2 regions of the Micromonospora sp. TSRI0369 genome follow, and region 1 is predicted to be linked to the other one. Evidence: riboswitches for the same ligand, from Rfam matches in the RefSeq annotation. Region 1 holds a riboswitch; the other holds the start of a gene.
What was found. A riboswitch is a leader RNA that binds a small molecule or an ion and turns the genes downstream of it on or off. The one in region 1 is predicted to bind cyclic di-AMP.
Positions count from the first base shown of each region.

Region 2: linked by a shared signal. The riboswitch ahead of AMK25_RS12715 (LysM peptidoglycan-binding domain-containing protein) and the one ahead of AMK25_RS27480 (coiled-coil domain-containing protein) in region 1 are both predicted to bind cyclic di-AMP.

Region 1 is NZ_LIVU01000011.1:105,237-112,787, forward strand. Features, by position in the region: gene AMK25_RS27460 (BON domain-containing protein) at 1-375, opposite strand, end outside; gene AMK25_RS27465 (hypothetical protein) at 555-959, opposite strand; gene AMK25_RS27470 (STAS domain-containing protein) at 1,393-1,752, shown strand; gene AMK25_RS27475 (SRPBCC family protein) at 1,794-2,330, shown strand; gene AMK25_RS27480 (coiled-coil domain-containing protein) at 2,327-3,403, opposite strand; cyclic di-AMP (ydaO/yuaA leader) riboswitch at 3,409-3,540, opposite strand; gene AMK25_RS27485 (cation diffusion facilitator family transporter) at 3,684-4,598, opposite strand; gene AMK25_RS27490 (HelD family protein) at 4,693-6,810, opposite strand; gene AMK25_RS27495 (alpha/beta fold hydrolase) at 6,935-7,551, opposite strand, start outside.
Region 2 is NZ_LIVU01000003.1:855,202-862,752, forward strand. Features, by position in the region: gene AMK25_RS12700 (SDR family oxidoreductase) at 685-1,383, opposite strand; gene AMK25_RS12705 (winged helix-turn-helix transcriptional regulator) at 1,416-1,892, opposite strand; gene AMK25_RS12710 (LLM class flavin-dependent oxidoreductase) at 1,940-3,502, opposite strand; cyclic di-AMP (ydaO/yuaA leader) riboswitch at 3,647-3,818, shown strand; gene AMK25_RS12715 (LysM peptidoglycan-binding domain-containing protein) at 3,817-4,482, shown strand; gene AMK25_RS12720 (YbaB/EbfC family nucleoid-associated protein) at 4,667-5,116, shown strand; gene AMK25_RS12725 (M4 family metallopeptidase) at 5,172-7,235, opposite strand.

The DNA of each region.
Region 1 (7,551 bases):
CTCCCACTCGACGTCGCCGTGCAGCGTGACCCAGCCGTCGGAGACGGTCACCTGGAGCGTCTCGACCGGTACGAACGCGTCCCACTCCAGCGCCCGTACGGCCGCGACGGCGATCTCCGGATCCTCCCGCCCGGCGGCGGTGGCGATCTGGACGAAGAGGTCGTTGGCGACCGCGCGGACCCGGGCGGCCCGGTGCGCGGCCCGCTCGGCGGCCCACTTCTTGGCGTAGCTGTCCACCCGGCCGGTCAGCGTCACCACGCCCTCGGTGACAGTCACCCCGATCTCGTCCGGGCCGACCCGGGGTTCCCAGGTCAGTTCGTCGAGCACCGCGGACTGGATGTCCCGGTCGGTACGCGTGATCGTGTCGGTGGCCATCCGGCTTCCCCTCCCGTCGACGGCGGCGCGGGCACGCGGTCCCGCACCCGCGATCCTGCGCGTGTCCCGGGTGAGCCACCCTCACCCGGTCCGGGTGAGGGGGAGGGGGAGCGCACCACGCAGCACGGTGGCCGCCCCGGGGAGTACCGGGAGCGGCCACCGTGCCGGTCGGGTGCGGGTCAGCCGTCCAGGCCGGCCGGGGAGTTCGGGCGGTCCACGTCGACGAACTCGATCTCGTCCGCGGCGCGGTCGCGGCTGCCCGCGGCGCGCGCGGCGGTGCCGGCGGCCCAGCCGATCGCCGCGCCCGCGAGCGCCGCCGCGATCAGCAGCGTCCAGGGCAGCGCGGGCCGGCGCCCGGCCAGCGCGTCGAAGGCGAGCGTGGCCCGCCGGCGCGCCTCCTCGGCGGCGGAGCCGACCAGGTCGGTGGCGTCGTCGGCGAAGCCGGAGGAGTTGCGGCGGGCGGCGCGGGTGGCGTCGCGCACGCTGTCACCGGCGGAGCCGGCCGCGGAGAGCAGGTGCTGCCACGCCTGGTCGGCGACCCGCTCGGCCTTGCCCCGGCGGTCCAGCAGGTTGGATCCGAACATCGTTCTACCTCCTCGGGTGCCGAAGGCCGGCGGCCACTTCGGACTCCGGTGTCCATCCGGCGCGTCACGGGTTGACTCCCCCGGGCAGTGCCCAGCGCGCGGCGGCGGCAAACCCACAGTGGGGCGCGGGCGGCTACCAGGCTTTCAAACCGGGACGAACCACCCGAACGCGCCGAGAGCGGGGTGTCGGCGCGAGGTGCGCGCGCCCGCTACCCTGGTCGGCGGATCGACGGGTCCGACCGGCCGTACGGCTGGCCGTGGCCCGCGTAGAAGGGGAAACTGGAACCCGGAGGTCCGGATTGGGTGCGCCCAGGTGTGCCCAGTTCGCGAATTGCTCATCCCGGGGGGTGGCGACCGGGCCGTTGGAGGAATACTCTCGGTCGCGGCCCGCGTACTGATGAGGCGCCCGTCAAGGGCGAGTGGAGGTGCTCGCGTGAGCCTGTCGATCGTGAAGTCGGTGCGGCCGGGTGGTGTCGTCCAGATCGCGCCCCGTGGGGAGATCGACGTCGACACCGCGTACGAGGTGCGGGAAGCGATCGCCGAGGTGCTCGCGAAGGGCCGTCCCGCGCGCATCGAGCTGAACATGCGGCTCGTCACGTTCATCGACTCGGTCGGCATCAGCGCCATGGTGGCCGGCTTCCAGACCTGCGAGGTCAGCGGCGTCAAGCTCGTGGTCACCGAGCCGAGCCGGTTCGTGCACCGGCAGCTCTGGGTGACCGGCCTGCTCGGCCTCTTCGGCGCTCCCGAACCGTGGTTCGCCGACGACACCCCCGAGGTGCTGCCCGGCGCCTGAGCGCCCGCTCGCACCCCCTCCGGCCAGGGACCTTCTACCCGTTGCCAGCCCGGCGTCCGTACGGGACGATCGTCGCGACGTACGACGGCGAGGGGGCCCGCTTGCAGAGCAGCGACAGCTTCAGCTACACCGTGCAGGCCCGGTGCAGCCGGGCCGACGCGGTGGCACTGCTGGGTGACCTCAGTCGCCAGGGCGAGCTGCATCCGCTGATCGTCCGGGTCCGGCAACTGCCGGCCCGGCCGGGCGCGCTCGCCAGCTACGCGATCACCGACCGGCTGCAACTGGGCCCGCTGCACTTTCCGGTCACGTACCAGGCGGACGTGCTGGTCGCGAGCGAGGACGAGGTGGTCACGGTGGCCCGGCAGCAGCCGGCGACGACGGTGCGCAACCACACCCGGCTGCGCGACGAGCCCGACGGCACCGTGCGCATCGACGTGGAGATCACGCTGACCGCGCCGGCGCCGCTGTTCGGGTACGCGTTCCGCCAGGCCCGGGCGGCTCACCTGAGCCTGGCGGCTCGTCTCGGCGCGACGCTGGAGGGCCGGCCCGATCCGGCCGGCCCTCCGGGAGCGCGCTAGTACACCGACAGGTGCACGTGGTTGGTGTGATCGCTGGACGGGTCGCCGTTGCCGCCGCTGTACGCCTTCCACCCGCTGCTGGGCAGCCAGATCTGCTTGAACCAGATCACGTAGAGCACGGCGAGCGGGTCGGCGTTGCGTACGAAGTACGCGGCCAGGTTGTTGCCGTACGTCCGGTCACCGCCGCTGGCCACGCCGCCGAAGCCGTTCTTCTGGGCGGCGAAGTCGCAGGCCCGCCCCTTCGGGTGCTCGCCCGAGCCGCTGGGCCGGTGGCACGAGACGTACCGGGTGAAGCCGGCCGCCTTGGCCTGCTGCAGCGCGTGCAGCGTCCGCGGGGTGATGCAGCCGTTGGCCGGGGTCGGGTCGTTGACGCTGCACGACTCCGCCGGCCACGAGCCGTCCGAGTTACGCGGCGCCGGCTTCGCGTTCTTGTTGGAGGTGCCCTGGACGCTGCCGCCGCCGCCACTGCTGCTGCGGGACGCCCTGTCGTTCGCCACTTCGAGCGCGCGCTCGGCCTGCTCCTTGCGCTTGCCCATCACCGCGACCTGCTTGCGTTGCTCGCGGATCTCGGTGTCGAGCGCGGCCCGGGTGCGGGTGGCCTCGTCGCGGGTGGCGATCAGCTCGCGCACCGTGCGGTCCTCGTGCGCGGCGACCTGTCCCAGGGTGGCGGCCCGGTCCATGAAGCCCGCCGGGCTGCTGCTGTCGAGCAACGCCGCGGCGGTGCCGAGGCGGCCCGCGCGGTATGCCACCCCGGCGATCTCGCCGACCTTGGCGTCGCGTGCGGCCAGTTCGGCGCCGACCGTCTTGAGCTGGTCGTTCAGCTGCTTCTGGCGGTTTACCGACTGGTTCAGCGCGGCCTTCGCCTCCAGCCAGCCCTTGCTGGCCGCGTCGAGTTGGGCGCGCAGCTCCGGCGTGCCGCCCTCGTCGTCGCCGGGTGCGGCGGCGAGCAGGGCGGTCCGGGGCGCCGCCGAGGCGGGGGAGGCCGGAACGGTCGCGACGCCGAGAGTCAGCGTCGCGACGAGCAGGGCCGCCAACCGGGCGGCCGTCCGTCGTACAGGTGCCACTGGGGGCATTCAACACGTCCTTCCGTCAACCGCCGACCGGGTTAGCTGACGGGTTCGGGACGGAAGATCCCTACCGCTGACGCGGATGCACCCCACGTACGTGGTTCCCCGGCTCGCCCCTTCGGGCGATTAGGCGACGGCCACCCCACCTGCGCCGGTGACGCCGGTGGCTGCGGCCGCGACCGAGCCTACCGGCGCGGCCCGGGCGCGGCTCCGACGCGTGGTGCCGCATGGCGGGGCAAAACCGACATTACTGTACAGCAGCCACAGTGATTTAAGTCTGTCCTAATCACCACTCGGTCTTTCCGCACACGCCCGCGGACGCTCCGGGTTCGACCTGCAACGTGGCGTGATCGATGGAGAAGTCCTCGTGCAGCGCGGCCCGCGCGGCGGCAAGCACCCCGCCGGGGTCGACGCCGGGGTCGGTGGTCAGGTGCGCCGAGGCCACCTCCATCCCGGAGGTGAGCGTCCAGACGTGCAGGTCGTGCACCTCGGCCACGCCGGGGACCGCGGCCAGCCGGTCGTGCACGGCGGTCACCTGCAGGTGTTCCGGCGCCGCCTGCACCAGGATGCGCACCGCGGCCCGGCCGAGCCGCCAGGTGCGCGGCAGGATGAACAGGCCGATCCCGACGGCGACCAGGGGGTCCGCCCACCACCAGTCGGTGACCGCGATGACCAGCGCCGCGGCGATCACGCCGAGCGAGCCGAGCAGGTCGCCGAGCACCTCCAGGTACGCGCCGCGCAGGTTGATGCTCTCCTTCGACCCGGCCCGCAGCAGCGCGAAGGCGACGATGTTGGCGAGCAGGCCGAGCACCGCCACCACGAGCATCGGGCCGGCGAGCACCTCCGGCGGCTCGCCGAAGCGGCGTACCGCCTCGACCAGGACGTAGACCGCGACGGCGCCGAGCAGCACGGCGTTGGCGAGTGCGGCGAGCACCTCCAGCCGGTAGAGGCCGAACGTGCGCTGCGGGTCGGTGCCGGCACGCCGGGTGGCGGTGATCGCCGCGAGGGCCATGCCGATGCCGAGCACGTCGGTGAACATGTGCCCGGCGTCGGAGAGCAGGGCGAGCGAGCCGGTGGTGAAGGCGGCCACCGCCTCGACCACCATCAGGACGGCGAGCAGCGCGAACGCGGCCCATAGGCGGCCCCGGTGGCGGTGTGCCGCGTTGGCCACCGCACCGCTGTGGTCATGACCTGCGCCCACGCCAACACCCTCCCTGCCGCGTACCGGCCGGGCCCAATGTATGTTCACATCGCTATGTATGCAAGTGAACTGTGGGTGGTGCCGGCGCGCCCACTCACCCCACCGGGTCGAGCGTGGTGAGGCGCTGGGTCGCCCGGGACAGCGCCACGTAGAGCGTGCGCACGCCCGACCCCGGATCGGCCCGGATCTCGCTCGGCGCCACCAGCACCACGCCGTCGTACTCCATGCCCTTGGCCTGGAGGCTGGTCACCACCTGCAGCCGGCCCGCGCCGCGCGCGCCCAGCCAGCTGGCCACCTCGTCCCGGCGCGGCACCGGCGTGATCACGCCCACAGTGCCCTCCACCTGTCCGAGCAGCGCCTCGGCCGCCTCGACGGTGGCCGCCGGCAGCTCGGCGGCGGGCACCACGCGCTCGACCGGCGGCACGCCGGTGGACCGGACCGCGTCGGGCAGCGGCAGATCCGGGTAGAGCCGGCGGATCTCCGCCGCCGCCACCGCGAAGATCTCCGCCGAGTTGCGGTAGTTGGTGGTCAGCTCGTAGCGGTGCCGCTTGCGCCGGCCCAGCGCCTGGTCCCGGGCCCGGTCCAGCTCCTGCGGGTCGCCGGTCCAGGCCGTCTGCGCCGGGTCGCCGACCACGGTCCAGGAGGCCAGCCGTCCCCGCCGGCCCACCATCCGCCACTGCATCGGCGAGACGTCCTGCGCCTCGTCCACCACCACGTGCGCGTAGTCGCGGTAGTCGGCCGGACGCTCCCGGGCCGCCGCCCGGGCGGCGCGCTGCCGATCGGCGTACGTGCTCAGCTCGCGCACGCCACCGGCGAGCTGGTACCGGTCGCGCTTGGGCCGGGCCCGCTGCACCGGCTTGCCCAGCAGCGCGTCCAGCTCGTCCAGCAGCGCGATGTCCGCCACCGTCAGACCGTCGGTCGCGAGCGTGCGGTACGCCTGCCCGAGCAGCCGGATCTCGGCCGAGGAGAGGATCCCACCGGCGTAGCGGCGCAGCCGGTCCGGACGGGCCAGCCAGTCCAGCACGTGCCGCGGGTGCAGCCGTGGCCACCACGCCTTGAGGAACTCGCGGAACTCCGGCCGCTCGATGATCTCGTCCTCGAACGCGGGCTGCTCCGGCAGCCGGCCCACCCGCAGCGTGCGGGCCTGCGCGTAGAGCGCGGCGAGCACCGCGTCGAACGCCGCCCGGCGTACCTCGTTGCGGCGCGCGCCCCGGGCCAGAGTCCGGTCCCGGATCGCGTCCAGCGCCTGACGCTCCAGGCGCAGCAGCTCACCCCGGTACAGCAGGCGCAGCTCGGCCGGGGAGTCCGGCACCGCGTCGCGTACCGCGCGCTCCAGCACCCGGCGCATCCGCAGCGAGCCCTTCACCGCCGCCACGTCCGGCGGGTCGGTCCGGGACGCCGACAGGCCCGGGAACAGCGAGCCGAGCGAGCGCAGCGTGGCGGTCTCCTCGCCCAGCGAGGGCAGCACCGAGGCGATGTACTCGACGAACACGCCGGACGGGCCGACCACCAGGATGCCGCCGCCGGCGTACCGGGCCCGGTCGGAGTAGAGCAGGTACGCGGCCCGGTGCAACGCCACCGCCGTCTTGCCGGTCCCCGGGCCGCCGGAGACGATCGTGACGCCGTTGCCGGGGGAGCGGATCGCCTCGTCCTGCTCGCGCTGGATGGTGGCGACGATGTCCCGCATGCCCCGGCCGGTGGCCCGGGACAGCGTGGCCAGCAGCGCCCCGTCGCCGACCACCGCCATCTCCGGCGGCGCGGCCTCCGGGTCCAGCAGGTCGTCCTCGATCCGGGTGACCTTCTCCGAGGCCGACTGGATCGTGCGCCGGCGCACCACGCCGCGCGGCTCGGCGGGCGTCGCCTGGTAGAACGCGGCGGCGGCCGGGGCCCGCCAGTCCACCACCAGCGTCTCCGCGTCCACACCCCGCACACCCAGGCGGCCGACGTGCAGCACCTGCCCGGTACGCAGGTCCAGCCGCCCGAACACCAGTCCCTCGTGTTCGGCGTCGAGCACGTGCCGGCGCTGGGCGGCGTGGAAGACCATCGCGTCCCGCTCGACCAGCGCGCCGAAGTTGCCGACCCGGGCCAGCTGGTAGCCCTCCCGCTCGGCGTCGGCCGCCGACCGGCGCAGTTCGGCCAGCCGGGCGTACACCCGGTCGAGGTGGCGCTGCTCGGCGGCGATCTCCCGGTCCAGCGTGGTCTGGTCGGTCAACGCGGGCGCTCCTGTGGTCGGACGGCACGACGGGCTGAATGAGGGTACGGGCCCTCGGCAACCGCAGTGCCGGGGCATGCCGTCCGCGTGGCGTACGTCAGTGCCGTCCGGGAGCGGGAGACGCTCAGAGGCGGGCCGCGGGGCGGCCGGTCAGCACCCGGTCCAGCACCCCGGCCACGGCGTCGTTCACCTGGTCCGGGCGCTCCATCATCAGCATGTGGCCGGCGCCCGGGCACACGGTCAGCTCCGTGGTGGGCAGCGCCGCCGCGATCGACTCGGCGCACGGTGGCGGGGTGAGCCGGTCCCGGTCCCCGACCAGCGCGGCGGCCGGCAGCCCGCCGAGCGCGGCGAGCGTCTCCAGCCGGTGCTGCGCCCCGATCGAGGCGCGGAACCCGCCGATCGAGCGCAGCGTGGCGCGGGCCACCGCCGAGGTGACCAGCCGGATGTCCGCCGGGTCGCAGCGGTCGCCGAACAGCATCCAGCGGATGCTCGGGCGCAGCGCGCGCAGCAGCGCGTGCGGCGGCCGCCAGCCGCCGCACCGGGCCAGCACCCCGGCGCCGGTGGTCTCGGCGAGCCGGATCAGCCGGGTGATGCGGGGGGAGAGGCCGTAGACGGTGTGCGTGTGACCCTCGGCGGTGGTCGAGACGAAGACCAGCCCGGCGGTACGCGCGGCGAACCGGTCGGGGTGGCGGTGGGCGTACTCCATCACCGACATGCCGCCCATCGAGTGCCCGACCAGCA
Region 2 (7,551 bases), on a different contig from region 1:
CGAAGTGGTGGTATCGGACGGGCCCTGACCCCGCCACCTCGGCGAGCTGGTGTTGATCACGCTGGGGTGTCTCAGAGTGGGGAAGATCGATCCCACCTGCAGGGATGTCAGGGGCTATGGGTGAGTGAGCGCCCTGGTGGAGATGGTGTTGCGGGCGCCCGCGTCGGCGGGGCGGCCGGGTGCGCAGGTGTGGATCGGGCGGATCGGACGGAGCACCGCTTGGCGGGCGCCGGCTGATGTCGGGGCCTTGTCGAAGGCTGTTGATCGACTGTGCCCGGGCGGTTGTCGTGGCTGCTGCTTGATCGACTCCAGTACGCCGAAGTGGCGGCATCCGACCGCCTCTGACACCGCCACCTCGCCGAACTGGAGTGGATCACGATGGGGTGTCCCAACTCTCGGTGAGTGAGCGGCCCGGTGGGGTGGTTCTACAGGCCCGTTGTGGGCCGGGGCGGATCTGGTGGAGCTGGGTGCGGCGGGTGCCAGGTTCGTGTCGGGGGGCGCTGATCGGCTGTGCCGAAGCGGCCGCCGTTGGCGGCCGGCCGGACCGAGCTCGATGCGCGCGCCGGGCAGCAGCCGCGTGGATGCCGAACATCCGCGGCTGGTGCTCGCCGGGCGGCGCGCCGAGCGTGATCGGCGCCGTCTCGCCGAGGTGACGCCGCCACCTCGGCGAGGCGGAGCGGCGGATCAGGGGAGCGCGGGATAGAGCGCGGCCACTCCGCCGGACAGGCCGGCCTGGACCCGGCGGGCCACGTCGTCGGCCAGGATCTCGTAGCTGTCGGCCTCGATGCCGTCGACAGCGAGCCGGGCGACCTCCGCCGGGTCGGCCTTCGGGCCGGGTACGGCGGCGGCCATCTCGGTGTCCATGTAGCCCACGTGCAGCCCTGCGACGCGGACGCCCCGGTCGGCCAGCTCCAGGCGCAGGGCGTTCGTCATCGACCATTCGGCGGCCTTGGCCGCGCCGTACGCGCCGACGCCGGGGAACGTGAACCAGGACAGCGCGGACAGGACGTTCAGGATTGTCCCGCCGCCGTTCGCCGCGATCCGGGGCGCGAACGCGCGTACCACCGACAGCGTGCCGAGGTAGTGCGTCTCCAGCTCCAGCCGGATCTGCGCGAGGTCCCCGTCGAGCAGGTCGGCGCCGGTGCTCACGCCGGCGTTGTTGACGAGCAGCGTCACGTCCCCGGCCCGCTCGGCGGCGGTGGCCACCGACGCGGGGTCGGTGATGTCGAGGCGTACCGGGGTGACGCCGGGCAGGTTCACGGTGTCCGGGTTGCGCGCGCCGGCCCAGACGGTGGCGCCGCGCGCGACGAGTTCGGCGGCCAGGTGCCGGCCGAAGCCACGGTTGGCGCCGGTGACCAGGGCGGTGCTTCCAGCGATCTTCATGTCTCGCTCCGAGAGGTGGTGAGGAAGAGAGGTCAGGCGGACAGCAGGCCCGGACCGGGCAGGACGGCCAGTTCGCCGGGCGGTACGTCGTGCCCGGCGTCGCAGCGCAGCCGGGCGTGCACGGCCGCGCCGCACTCGTCGTGGGTCACCCGGACCGCCGGGCCCGCCTCGTCGGCGGCGTACGTGTCGCCCCACTGCCGCAGCGCGACGAGCACCGGGATCAGGTCGCTGCCCTTGGAGGTGAGCACGTACTCGTCGCGGGTGCGCTGCCCGGGCTCGCGGTAGGGGCGCCGGTCGAGCAGCCCGTCGGCGACGAGCTGCTTGAGACGTGCGGCGGCGACGGGCTCGCTGACGCCGACCCGCCGGGCGAAGTCGTCGAAGCGGCGGGTGCCGAACGACGCCTCGCGCAGCAGGAGCAGCGTGGTGCGGTTGCCGACCACCTCCAGCGCCCGGGCGATCGAGCAGTTGGCGGTGGACCAGGAGTCACGCTGGGCAAGGAGGTCCGTCATGGCGTCGACGGTACCCCCCTGGCTTAGGGAAGCAAAAGCCAGCTACCTCACAGCTGGCCGGGGAAGAAGCCGTGCCGGGCCAGCGGCTCGACGATCTGGTGCTCCTCGTACGACAGGTGCGACAGCAGCGTGTCGGTGAGCAGGTCCACCGCCTCCTGGAGCTGCGTGAAGTCGCCGGGCCGCCGGACCAGCTCCACGAGCGCCCGGTCGACGCTCTCCACCACGCCGTGGATCACCACGTGCTCCTCCTCGAGGCGGTCCAGCACGGCCGCCAGCCCGGCCTCGGAGCGGCGCAGGTGCGGGAAGATCGAGGCGTCCTCCAGCCCGTGGTGCTGGGTGACCATGGTGCAGTACGCCGCGCAGTACGCCCCGAGCGTCCAGTTGTTCTGCCGCATGGTCATCTCGTTCAGCGCGGCCCGCGCCCGGCCCGGCGAGACAGTGCCTCGCTTGACCTGTTCCAGCAGGTCGCGCACCTGGGCCAGCTCCTGGCGCAGATGGTCGTGCACGTCCACCAGGTGCTGCCCGGCGGCCTGTCCCCGGGCCGGGTAGACCTGTCCGGCCGGTGGTGGCGGGGCGGTCGGCCGGGTCGACTCGTCCCAGGGGCGGCGCGCGCTCAGGCGTACCCCCGGGTCCGGGGTGGGGGTGACCGCCAGCGTGGCCGGGCCGCCGGTGGCGGCCGTCTCGTCGGCGACCGCGCGGGCGCCGCTGCCCGGCGCGGTGCGCTCGCCGGCGACCAGCTCCCGCACCGCGGGCGCGACCTCCTGGGCGAAGATCTGGATCGCGCGCGGCTCGTCGCTGCCGAGGATGAACGTGGTGACGCCGTGCTCCAGCGTGAGCCCGGCCAACTCCTCCACCCACTGCTCCGGCGGACCGGCCAGGAAGCCGGCCGACGAGCGGGCGAACGTGCCGTTCACGTTGAGCATGCGGCGGATCTCGGCCGGGTCGCGCCCGGCGGCCTGAGCGCCCTCGTCCACGAGCGCGTTCAGGGCGGGCAGCTCGTCGGGGCCCTTCGGCAGGTAGGACAGGGAGGGCAGCCAGCCGTCGGCGGCGCGGCCGACCAGGCGCAGCATGCGCGGCTTGTACGCGCCGACCCAGATGCCCACCTGATGCGCGGGCGCCGGGCCGCGCTTGGCGCCGACCACCCGGTAGTGCTCGCCGTCGACCCGGATCATGCCCCGGCGGTCGGTGTCCCAGACCTCGCGGATCACCCGGATCGCCTCGTCCAGGGCCTCGACCGCCGCGCCGGGGGACAGGCGCCGCCCGCCCGTCGCCTCGATCGCGTCCCAGAACGCGCCCGCGCCGAGTCCCAGCTCGACCCGCCCGCCGGTGAGCAGGTCCAGGCTGGCCACGCTGCGGGCCAGCACCACCGGCTGGCGCAGCGGCAGGTTGAGCACGTTGCCGGCCAGGCGGATGCGCTCGGTGACGGCGGCCACGTAGGACATCAGCGTCCAGGTGTCCAGGAAGCCCGGCTGGTACGGGTGGTCCTGGAACGTGACAAGGTCCAGCCCGACCTGCTCGCAGAGCGTGGCCAGCGCCACCACCTGGTCGGGCTGCCCGGCGGCGGGAGTGATGAAGCCGCCGAAGGTCAGCTCGTGTCCGTGATCGGTCATCCGTCCCGCCTCCCGTGATCTTGCTCAGCCCTGCCACCGTAGCTCCACAGGTGGTAGCCCGGCCGGGTGAACAGGGTCACAAGAAGTGGATGATCGTCGCAAACCGTCCATAGCGTCGGTTCCGTTCGCATTCGTGGACACCGTAGGCCGGAAACGCCTAGTCCCGCCGCCGGCCGCGGTTACCGGACGTCGCGCGGGAGCGGGGGAACCACACGTACCACGGTGCCTCGTCACCTCGGGGTGAAGCCGCCACCGGCGGCCGGGCTCCTCGGCCCGAACCCGACAGCTCACCTCGTCGGCGTGGAGGAATCCACATGGCAACTGAATACTCAGCCCGGGGCCGCCGTATCGCTCTCGGAGCAGTCCTGGCCGGCGCCGCCGTCGGCGCCGCGACCCTGTTCGGCCCGGCCGCGCCGGCCGGCGCCGGCGTCAACTGGGACGCGGTCGCGCGCTGCGAATCAGGCGGCAACTGGAAGATCAACACCGGCAACGGGTACTACGGCGGGCTCCAGTTCTCCCGCGCCACCTGGAACGGCTACGGCGGGCAGAAGTACGCCGCCCGGGCCGACCTGGCCAGCCGGTCCGAGCAGATCGCCGTCGCCGAGAAGGTGCTGCGCGGGCAGGGCATCGGCGCGTGGCCGGTCTGCGGCAGGAAGGGCGGCTCGGCGAGCGCCGCCGCGACCCGGTCCGAGCGGGCCACCCCGAAGAAGGCGAACCCGAAGAAGACCACCTCGAAGAAGGCCGCCCCGGAGCGGGCCGTCACGCGCAGGGCCGCGCCGGAACGGGCCGCGACGAAGGCGGCGCCGCAGCTGTCGTCCGGCGTCGGGACGTACGTGGTCCGGCGCGGGGACACGCTGTCGGAGATCGCCGTGGCGCAGCGCGTCGACGGCGGCTGGCGTGCCCTGCACGAGCGCAACCGGGCAGTGGTCGGCGACGACCCCGGCCTGATCTTCCCTGGTCAGCGGCTGCGTCTGCGCTGACCTGATCCGGACGCCCGGCCGGTTCGCCCCGGCCGGGCGTCCGGCCGTCCGCGACACGCCGTGTCGCCGATGTCCGGCCTGCTCCCGGCGCCGGGACACGGCCCGCGACGGCCGGTGATCGCGATTCGTCGGAGCCGGTTGTTAGGGTCACGATGATCGGCTAAGACGTGAAGAAAGCGCGGATATGACCAACGACCCGTTCTCGGCGGCCGCGAGCCTCGACGAGCTGCTGACCCGCACGCAGCAGGCGCTCACCGCGATGCGCTCCCGGGCCTCGGCGCACGCCGACGGCGAACCGGCCGACCTGCTGCGCGCCGAGGGCACTGCGGCCGGTGGGCGGGTCCGCGCGGTCGCCGTCCAGGGTGGCCGGCTGGATTCCGTGACGATCGACCCGGAGCTGGCCGGCGAGCCCCTCGACGTCCTCAGCGGACACCTCGTCGCCGCCGCCAACGACGCACTGTCCGAGCTGGACGCACAGGTCAGCGCGTCGGCGCGAGCCGACGCCGACGCGCTCGCCGCCCGGCTCGGCAGCATGGGTGACCAGGCCGAGCTGTTCGGCCGCGCGATGCACGAGGCGGCCGCCCGGATCCATCGTGACCGCGGCACCTCGTCCCGGGCCGGGCGCCCGGCCTGAGACGACGAGGCGGCCGGCCGCCGGGAGGACGACGACCGGCCGCGCTACGCCACGGTCAGCTCAGGGTGACCGCGGTGTCGTCGACGACGAAGGACGTCTGCAGAGAGCTGTCCTCCACGCCGCTGAACGAGATGGTCGCCGTGGTGCCTGCGAGCGACGAGATGTCGAAGGACCGCTGCACGTACCCGGTGGCCTTGTTCAGGTTGGAGTAGGTGGCCAGCGTGGTGCTGCCGGCCTTGACGGTGAGCTTGTCGTACGCGGTGCTCGTGGTCGTCTCCGCGCTGTCGATGTGCAGCCAGAAGCTCAACGTCGCCCGGCATCCGGCCGGGATCGTCACCGACTGACTGAGCGTGTCGGTGTGCGACGAGCCGTACCCGTCCAGCCACGCCTTGTACGAGCCGCCGTGCGCCGCCTGGCCGCTGTCCGTGGTGATGACGCCGGACGAGGCGGTCCAGCTCACGTTGCCCGACTCGAAGCCGGGGTTGGCGAGCTTGTTGCCGGAGCAGCCGCCCGACGGCGGGGTGGTGGTGGCGGTCGGCGTGGGCGTCGGGGTGCCGCCGGCGCAGGTCGGCTCACCCGACTGGGCCGGTACGCTGACCGCCGCCCAGGCCGCCTTGACCGCGTTGAACTCGGTGCAGCTGCTCGGGTAGAGGTTCTTCGCCGCCTGCAATGTCCAGACGCGGTACTTCAGGTAGGACGAGGACGAGGTCTTCAGCAGCATGGCGTTGTACATGATCTTGATGGCCTTCTGGATGCCCAGGCCGGTCACGCTGCTGCTGTTGCAGGTCGAGCTGGACGGCTGCCCGTTGGTCGGGCTGCTGCCGTTCGCCAGCAGGTAGAACCAGTGGTTGCCCGGCCCGGCCGCGGCGTGCACCTCGGTCGACGGGATGCTGCTGGAGTAGCAGTTCGGGTCGCCGAGCGCCGACGGGTTGTACATGTTGCGGATCGGGCCGGAGCCGACCAGGTTGATCTTCTCGCCGACCAGGAAGTCCGGCGCGTCGTAGCTGGACGGCTCGTTGGCGAACCACTCGGTGGCCGCGCCGAACGTGTCCGCCACGAACTCCTGCGTGCCGCCGCCGGAGATGCCGCCGGGGGTGTTGTCGTCGATGCCGTGGCCGATCTCGTGCGCCACCACGTCCAGCGAGCCGATCCACTGACCGGCGGTGTTCTTGCCGATCTGCACCTGGCTGCCGTCGTAGTAGGCGTTCTGGTCGTTGAGGCCCACCCGGATCGGCCAGTAGCCACCGTTGCCGTTGGCGCCGTTGCGGCCCAGCCACTGGGCGAGCATCTTGTGCTCGGTCTGCGCGGAGAACAGCGCGTCCACGCAGCCGGTCTCCTTGTTGGTGGCGGTGCCGTTGCCCCACACGTCGTCGGAGCCGCTGAACGTGGTGTTGTTCGCCGAGTCCTGGCAGCTCAGGTTGGTGACGGTCGGGTCCTTCATGGTGTACGTGGAGCCCGACTGGGTGGTGTTGAGCGTGAGCGGGCTGGGCCCGTTCCACGCGCCGGTGCCGGTGCCGCGCACCACGTGCTCCTGCTTGCGCAGGACCGCGCCGGTACGGGCGTCGACGTCGACGGTGAGCCGGCTCGGGCCGTCCGCGCTGGTGCCGCGTACCGTGGTTTCCCAGGCCAGCGCCGGTGCGGCGCCGAGCGTGTAGACCACGAGCGTGGCGCCCTCGACCGCGCTGACCGTCTTGAGCTGGGCGCGCGCCGTGGTCGCGGCGGCGGCCTGGGTCAGCGCGGGCGTGGTGGCGAGGGCGCCGATCGGCCGCTGCTGCGCGACCGAGGCGTACTTGAGGTTGCCGGCCGAGTCGGTGGCGAGCACGAAGTCGCCGCCGACCACGGGCAGGCCCTTGTACGTGCGCTCGTACGGCACGTACTGGGTTCCCTCGGAGGAGATGACCGGCTTCTGGACGAACGCGTCGTCGGCGCCGGCCTGCAGGTAGGCGGGGCGGCCGGCGACCATGGCGCGGGCCGAGTCGGCGGCGGCCGCGCGGGCCTGGGCCGGGTTGGGGGCGGCGGGCCCGGGTGGCGCGGCCTGCACGGCTGCGGCGGTGCCGGCGGCGATCACGCCGGCCGCGGCCGCGCCGGTGAGCGCGGCGAGGCGAGGTGAGAGTTTCACGGAGGTTTGCTCCTGTTCTACAGGCGCGCCGCACGAGCCCGGTGGGGACGGGCGGCGCGGTGGTGCGAGGCAGGGTGACGGCCGGTCACCGGAGCTGCCGGCGTGGCTCCGGGTCGACAGATCGACCGTCGCGAGTCGCCGGGGGTCGGCGGTTCGCTGGTGCACAATCACACGCCGCGCGAGCCGTGAGCAATGGGTGACCTGGGCAACGACTGACAGTCGGGCGTGTCGCCGCGCGCGTCGTCTCAGGCAACCATGATCTTCAATAGGCCCTGATCAGGGCGAACATCGCCGACAGTGGATGGCTGCGCGTGCA